Regions from separate parts of the Dissulfurispira sp. genome, predicted to be linked through region 2. Evidence: riboswitches for the same ligand, from Rfam matches in the RefSeq annotation. Region 2 holds a riboswitch; the other holds the start of a gene.
What was found. A riboswitch is a leader RNA that binds a small molecule or an ion and turns the genes downstream of it on or off. The one in region 2 is predicted to bind cobalamin.

Region 1 (3,609 bases), on a different contig from region 2:
CGGATTGATTGACTGTCAGGTAACAACAGAGCATCTGATGAGCCTCGGCGCAAAGGAAGTCCCCCGCGCCGAATTTATGAAAATGTTAAAACAGGCACTAAAAATGCCTACGAGGCGAGGCACGTGGAATACAGCACTAAACTAATCTGCCGGATACCCGAAGGGATTTGCCCTGAGTATGTTGTCCACCTTGAGAGGCTTGCCCTTTAGAACAAACACCGCCATGCCTCTCTCTTCCGTGGTCTTCCCGCCCTTCTGCCATGTGCCTTTCCATGAGATATTGAGATGCACCACATTGTCTTCTATTTCAACCCACACCGGACTGAATGTCAGGTCAACAGAATCAAAGGGTTTAAAGGCACTGCTGATCGTCCTGAACCCTTCCCTCGTTGAGTTCTTTTCAATGGTCGATAGGTCTTTTTTTGCATATGCTTCCCTTATCTTTTCAGCAAGGGAGAATGCCTCTGTTGCCATCTTTGAATCCTCGGATACCTTTTTGACCTCGCCCTTACCGCATGAAGCAACAAAAACAAATACTATAATTGCATAAACCAAAAGCCTCTTCATAAAAACCTCCGCTCTTTTATAGCTCCACTGAATTATAATGAAACACGGCTTTAAAGTCCAATCATAATACTGCTATCATATAACTATGAAGCCGGACATAAAAATAGTATGCCAGAACAGAAAGGCATATCATGACTACAGCATTGAAGAGACAATCGAGGCAGGCATCCAGCTTTTAGGCACAGAGGTCAAGTCCCTGAGAGAAGGCAAGGCCAACCTTAAAGACAGCTATGTCCTGATTAAAGATGCAAAGGTCATTCTGCTCAATTGCCACATAAGCCCTTATTCTCACGGCAACATCTTGAACCACGACCCCCTGAGAACAAGGAAGCTCCTGCTTCACAGGAAAGAGATAGAGAGATTAAGAGGCAAGATGCAGCAGAAGGGTTACACATTGATCCCGCTTAAGATATATTTCAAAGGCCCTTATGCAAAGGTTGAGATAGGTCTTGCAAAAGGCAAGAAGCAATATGAAAAACGGGAGACGATAAAAGAGCGGGAAGCAAAAAGGGCGATAGAAAAGGCGATGAAAAATCGCTAAATATGTTATTATATAAATAACAGTTCAAGCCGTTTAAATGGTTTAAGCTGTTCAACCGGGGGCGATAGGGCTCGACGGGGGTTATGAGGCTCAAGTGGCATGCGGTGGCTCCATCACCACCTAAAAAGATGGAAAAACACAAACGCCAACAACGAACTGGCACTCGCTGCTTAACCAATAGCAGCACGCTCCTCTGAGGTTGCCTGTGCTTCAGGGACAGCGTCGATCAGCAGGCTGCCGCTGGATGACTCCTTTAAATCCAGCGAAAGCTTAAGGGATAGGATATCAGCAGGCCTGCCTGCCGGCAATCTGGTATCCGAAAATAAATAGGCTGGATAAGCATGTAGAGGCTTGAGAGTAGTACTTTCGGACGCGGGTTCGATTCCCGCCGCCTCCACCAAATGGAAGTATTTTCTGAACTAAAGCACTTTATTTTTTACCCGATAACTAAAGCAAGAAAGGATTCGAAGGAGTTGGCCATGGAAAGGCAGAAAATCAAAGAAATTGTATCCATACTCATGGAGAGTTCCATATATTTTGAGTATCCGTTAAAGCAGCGGCTGGAAATCATCCGTGGATTGATATCGAGAGTCAATTGGTGTTAGCCCGTTAAATCCCTCCAATCCCTTGTCTTCGTCAAATGCAGGGATATTTCCCTCCCCAGTCCCCCCTTGACTTTTGTGCTGATGGTTTAGATACAATATGCTCCTCAGGTGCCGAAGTGCTTAATAGGGAATCCCGTGCAATTCGGGAGCGGTCCCGCCGCTGTAACCGGGGACGAAAGCCAATGAGCCACTGTCCGCTCATATACAGATGCAAACAGGATGGGAAGGCTGGCGAGTAGGCCAAACTATAGAAACTACCCGGGAGCCAGAAGACCTGCCTGACGACAGAAATTAGGGAATAGGATTTAAAGCCTTCACGTGGATGAAGGAGAGGATGAAGTGAAACAGGGTGCAATCCTCATGGCATTTTGCCATGAGGATTTTTTATTTTTAGGGGTGCTGAGTTGATAACATTCATCATAGGCGGTGCGAGAAGCGGAAAAAGCAGGTTTGCCCTGCAGCTTGCCAATAATTATATCTCTTCTAAAGAGGGGGTTCATGGAGGAGATGCAATCTCCTCCATGCGCAAGGCATATATTGCTACTGCACAGGCCATGGATGATGAGATGAAGGAACGGATTAAGAAACACAAAAAAGAACGGCCAGGTGAGTGGACAACCTTCGAAGAGCCGCTGAATATCTCGACACTGATATCTGACATTCATAAAAGCTATGATATAATCCTTCTTGACTGCCTGACACTATGGCTTTCAAATCTGATGCTTAATAATAAGGATGTTGAAGCAGAAACAGAGTCTTTTATTTCTTCCTTATCCACTATTCACTGTTCACTATTCACTGTTTCGAACGAGGTCGGTCTTGGAATCGTCCCTGACAACGCATTATCAAGGAGATTCAGAGATTTATCAGGCTATTTAAACCAAAAGATGGCAGCCTTAGCAGACGAAGTATATCTTGTGACCGCAGGAATACCTTTAAAAATAAAGTAGGAGAAGACAGATGGATTCACTCAATGCAACACTAAAAAATATCAAGTCAGTAAATGAAGAATGGTATGGCTTGGCTCAAAAGCACCTCGACAATCTCACAAAGCCCCTCGGAAGCCTCGGAAGGCTTGAGGAGTTTGCACGGAGATTTGTCGCCATTACCGAAAACAAAAATCCGGTTCTGGATAAAAAGGTCATCTTCACTTTCGCAGGGGACCACGGAGTTACAGAAGATGGCGTATCAGCCTATCCTAAAGAGGTTACGCCGCAGATGGTATTTAATTTCCTGAGAGGAGGTGCAGGCATCAATGTCCTTGCAAGGCATGCAGGAGCAGAGGTTGTTGTTGTGGATATAGGCGTTGACCACGATTTTGGAGAGATTAAAGGCCTGGTAAACATGAAGGTAATAAAAGGAACCAAAAACTTCACAAAAGGCCCTGCAATGACAAGGGATGAGGCAATAAGATGCATAGATGTAGGAATCGAGCTTGCAAATGGATATGCAAAAAAGGGCTATAAGATATTCGGCACAGGAGAGATGGGGATAGGGAATACAACGCCGTCAAGCGCTATTGCATCTGTGCTTACAGGAAAGCCTGTCTCGGAGGTTACAGGCAAAGGTACGGGAATAACTGACGAGTCATTAAAAAGAAAGATTACGGTAATAGAAGATGGCATAAACTTGAATAAGCCAAATCCTGAAGACGCAATAGACGTCCTCGCAAAAGTGGGCGGTGCAGAGATTGGAGGCATCGCGGGATTGGTCCTCGGTGCAGCATCAAACAGGATTCCGGTTGTCATTGACGGGTTCATCTCCACAGCAGGCGCATTAATCGCATATTGCATCGAGCCAAGGGTAAAAGATTATATGTTTGCAGCCCATAACTCCGTTGAAATTGGGCACAAGGCAATGCTCGATAAAATGGGGTTAAGGCCTGTCCTTGACCTT
Region 2 (3,609 bases):
ATACTCATATGCCCTGTCAAAGAGGTTCTCCACAGATGCCGTGATTTCAAGGTTTTTAATCGGTCTGTAAGAGCCTTTCAGATTCACCACTGTAAAGTCTCCTTTCTTCACCACATTTTCCCCATTTGACGGAGGCGCCCAATCCTGAACCCTTTCATCTCCTGTGTAATTAGCAATAAGCATGGCATCCCATTTCTCCTGACCAGCCTTTATTCCAAAGGCACCTGTCCATTTGGGAGTGTAAAGTAGAGTCTTCCCGTATTTGCTTATTTCAAGGTCATCCTTGCTTGAATACTTTGTGTGATAGGTGATGTTTGTAAACGGTTCAATGGACACATTCAGACCAGATGCCAATCCCACATCGTATGAAAGGCTGACTTCTATGCCCTGAAGTGCTGCGCCGTCAACATTCTTGAATGTCTGTGCAGAAAGGGTGCTGTCATAATAGCTCAATATCTTGTCTTTAAAGTCTGTATGAAAGAAGGTTAAACAACTCTTAAACAAATCCTTTGAATATTCAATCCCTGCATCATAGGATGTGCTCTTTTCTGGTTTTAAGTTTGGATTTCCAAGATAGCGAGTTCCCCACGAAGAGACATAATCCGTTGCAAGCTCGTCAGGAGCAGGTGCGCGAAAAGCAGTGCCGATATTACCCTTAAAGCTGAAATTATCTGTGAGTTTATATACCAGCCCGCCCCTTACAGTTACATTGTCTAAGTCCTCTTTCCGCGGCTTAACGCTTGGGATTCCCGGTGTTGAAAGCACTCTGTTTTCAAAATAGTCATAACGGAGTCCTGCACTTAGAAGAAGTTTTTTATCGAAAAGACTTATCCTTCCTTCTGCAAAGATACCGTAACTGTCGTATCTTGAGTTTGGATTATACGGCGCACCTGTGTTCCTTGAGCTTTCGACCTCGATCCTGTCCCATTGGCCTCCAATAATTATCCTGTGATCATCTAAGGCAAATGTCTTCTGAAGACTTACCCCCTGTGTGTCCGTCTTTGTTAAGGAGATATCTGAATTTCCTATGCCGTATGTCATTCCTCCATCATGGGATTCGTCCCTGTCCTTGAGGAGATAATATTTTCCATTGAAGTCTTCTGTTTTATATTCAATATCAAAGCCGTCCCTCCATTTGTCCGAATAGTTGTCAGGATCAGGAGAATACCTTGCACCAGGGGAGCCTATTCCCCATCCCCTCCAGTGCTGAAAGCCGATGGACATATGGTGCCTGTCAAAAAGTTTGTAGCCAAAACGGGCGGATACGGTCTCATCGTCATATCCAGTGTTTTGAATCTTTCCATAATCCCTTGACTCATAATCACCCATTGATGAACGGCTCGCAGTAAGATAAAAATCGAACAAACCTTTTTTGCCATTTAATTCAGCAAAACCTTTCCGGTAATCCCATGAGCCTACTTCTCCACCTATCGAACCATGAAAGCCCTCTTTACCTTCCTTTGTTATTATGTTTATCACGCCTCCCATGGCAGATGAACCGTATAAAACAGATGCAGGTCCTTTGACTATCTCAATTCTTTCGATGTCTTCTACGGGTATTTTTGCTAAATTTACGGTGCCTGCACGATGGCCGTTGATAAGCACAAGAACCCTGCTTTTTAAATCGCTGAAGAGGTCTGTTGTTAATCCTCTTAATCCAATTCTACTGGTAAGTACCCCCGGATATTTGTGGACATGTCCTATGGATGCCTCTGAAATCAGGTCACCGGCATCCTTTGCAGTGGAATTTTTAATGTCTTCCCGGGTGATTATCTGGACAGAGGCAGGGACATCTTTTTTAGGTTCTTCGACTTTTGTTGCGGTTACTAAGATTTCTTCAAGCGATGCGGTCTTCTGTTCTGCAAAGACAGGAACAGCAGAAAGGGTAAGGGCAAATGGCAAATGGCTAAAGGCTAAAAATAGAAATGTAATAACAATGACGAAAATCTTTTCATCTTTTCCTCCCTCGAGAAATTTTTGGATTTTTTATTATGACTTGGATAGGTCTTCCGGCTTAGGGCATCCATCACCCTCACGCTTCATGCGTTCGGGTAATCCTTTCTACTTGCCCGCCTTCCCATCATCAAAGCAGTTTGAACTGTTTGAACCGTTTAAACGGTTATTGACAGTGGCTTCTTTAGTGGGCTTTCGTTCCCTTCACGGCTGCGGGGCAGCGGAGGAATTCGCTTTAACGGCGGCACCTCTCTTCCCTGACATCCAGCCATATTGTGACTGTTTTTTCTAAATCCGTGTTCTGTGCTCTGACTATCACCTCCTTCATTGCTTCATAGTCAATAGTTTTAACATATGTTTTTACAATCTTTCAAGTTTAGCCGATTACTTTCAGCGCATCTTCAAAGAGTCCGTTCAATTTCTTTGTCTCGTTATAGAGATTGGAAAGGATGGCAGACAACTCCTTATTCCCAAGTGATGACATCTTTTCAGCCCAATCTCTATAGGTCTTTGCATGTTCGTCGTTATGCTCCTTCCAGTGATGAAGCAGGTGTTTGAGCTTTTGCAAATCGTCCATTTATTTTCTCCTTTCAATGTTTATGAAATAGATAATGCGAATGGATATGCCTGTGGGCTAAAGGCCCGTGACAATGGATATGCTCATGTACAAGATTGACCTTCAGCAATAAGTCCTCATCTTTCAGAATATCTTCTGCACTTCCTGTTTTTTCAATTCTATGTTCTTCCGAAAGCACAGCCACCCTGCATTGAAGCTCATCCACCAGAGATAAATCATGGGTAGCAATCACGATTGTCTTTCCTGCCTCGCTTAGAGCAAAAAGCAGTTCCACAAGAAAGCACTGGGTTTTAGGATCAAGTCCATTGGTAGGCTCATCGAGGAGCAGAGCTTCAGGATTCATAGTCAGTACCGAGCCGATAGCTACCCTCTTCTTTTCCCCGCCTGAGAGCATATAGGAAGGCCTGTCTTTCAGGTTTTCTATGTTAAGCATCTGCATTACTTCAAATGCCCTGTCCATAGCCTCACTTTCATTAAGGCCCAACTGAACAGGGCCGTAAAGCAATTCATCCAGGACATTGGGACAGAACAACTGGACATCCGAGTCCTGAAACACATACCCTACTCGTTCTCTGAAAAATCTTAAAAATTCTTTATCTTTTAAAGTCTTTTCAGACACCTCATTATCTCTGAAAAATATACTGCCGGATGATGGATGAATGAGGCCGTTCATTATCTGAAGCAGGGTCGACTTTCCGCTCCCGTTTGCGCCTATTACTGCAAATTTCTCTCCCTCTTTTATTGAAAGACTCACATTTAAAAGGGCAGGAATTTTGCCGTAATAGTTATAGCTCACATCTTCGATCTTTATGATACCGTCCATCTCTTATCCCCAAAAACAGGCATGCATGCCTGTTAAATACATAAAAACAACACTCCTACAAAAAAAAGGAAAAACCCTGCGGCCCGATCAATGCTGCTCATCTTTCTAAAGCCGTACAGTTTAATGGTATCAGAAAAACCCCTTCCAAGCATAGCCTTGAATACATCCTCGCACCTCTGCTGCGTCTTTTTGAACATAAATGCAATCCTTCCTGCAATCCATTTTCTTGCCTCGGTATTAGTCGCTTCACCAGGCA

Region 1: linked by a shared signal. The riboswitch ahead of cobU (bifunctional adenosylcobinamide kinase/adenosylcobinamide-phosphate guanylyltransferase) and the one ahead of V7L97_RS07860 (TonB-dependent receptor plug domain-containing protein) in region 2 are both predicted to bind cobalamin.

The regions. Positions count from the first base shown of each region.
Region 1 covers NZ_DAIOFX010000003.1:45,489-49,097, reverse strand. Annotated here, with positions in the region: gene aat (leucyl/phenylalanyl-tRNA--protein transferase) at 1-145, shown strand, start outside; gene V7L97_RS01570 (hypothetical protein) at 142-567, opposite strand; gene smpB (SsrA-binding protein SmpB) at 653-1,108, shown strand; RNA gene ssrA (transfer-messenger RNA) at 1,166-1,508, shown strand; gene V7L97_RS01555 (hypothetical protein) at 1,588-1,713, shown strand; cobalamin riboswitch at 1,803-2,009, shown strand; gene cobU (bifunctional adenosylcobinamide kinase/adenosylcobinamide-phosphate guanylyltransferase) at 2,118-2,663, shown strand; gene cobT (nicotinate-nucleotide--dimethylbenzimidazole phosphoribosyltransferase) at 2,674-3,609, shown strand, end outside.
Region 2 covers NZ_DAIOFX010000040.1:6,399-10,007, forward strand. Annotated here, with positions in the region: gene V7L97_RS07860 (TonB-dependent receptor plug domain-containing protein) at 1-1,902, opposite strand, end outside; cobalamin riboswitch at 1,982-2,236, opposite strand; gene V7L97_RS07865 (hypothetical protein) at 2,330-2,530, opposite strand; gene V7L97_RS07870 (energy-coupling factor ABC transporter ATP-binding protein) at 2,544-3,353, opposite strand; gene cbiQ (cobalt ECF transporter T component CbiQ) at 3,386-3,609, opposite strand, start outside.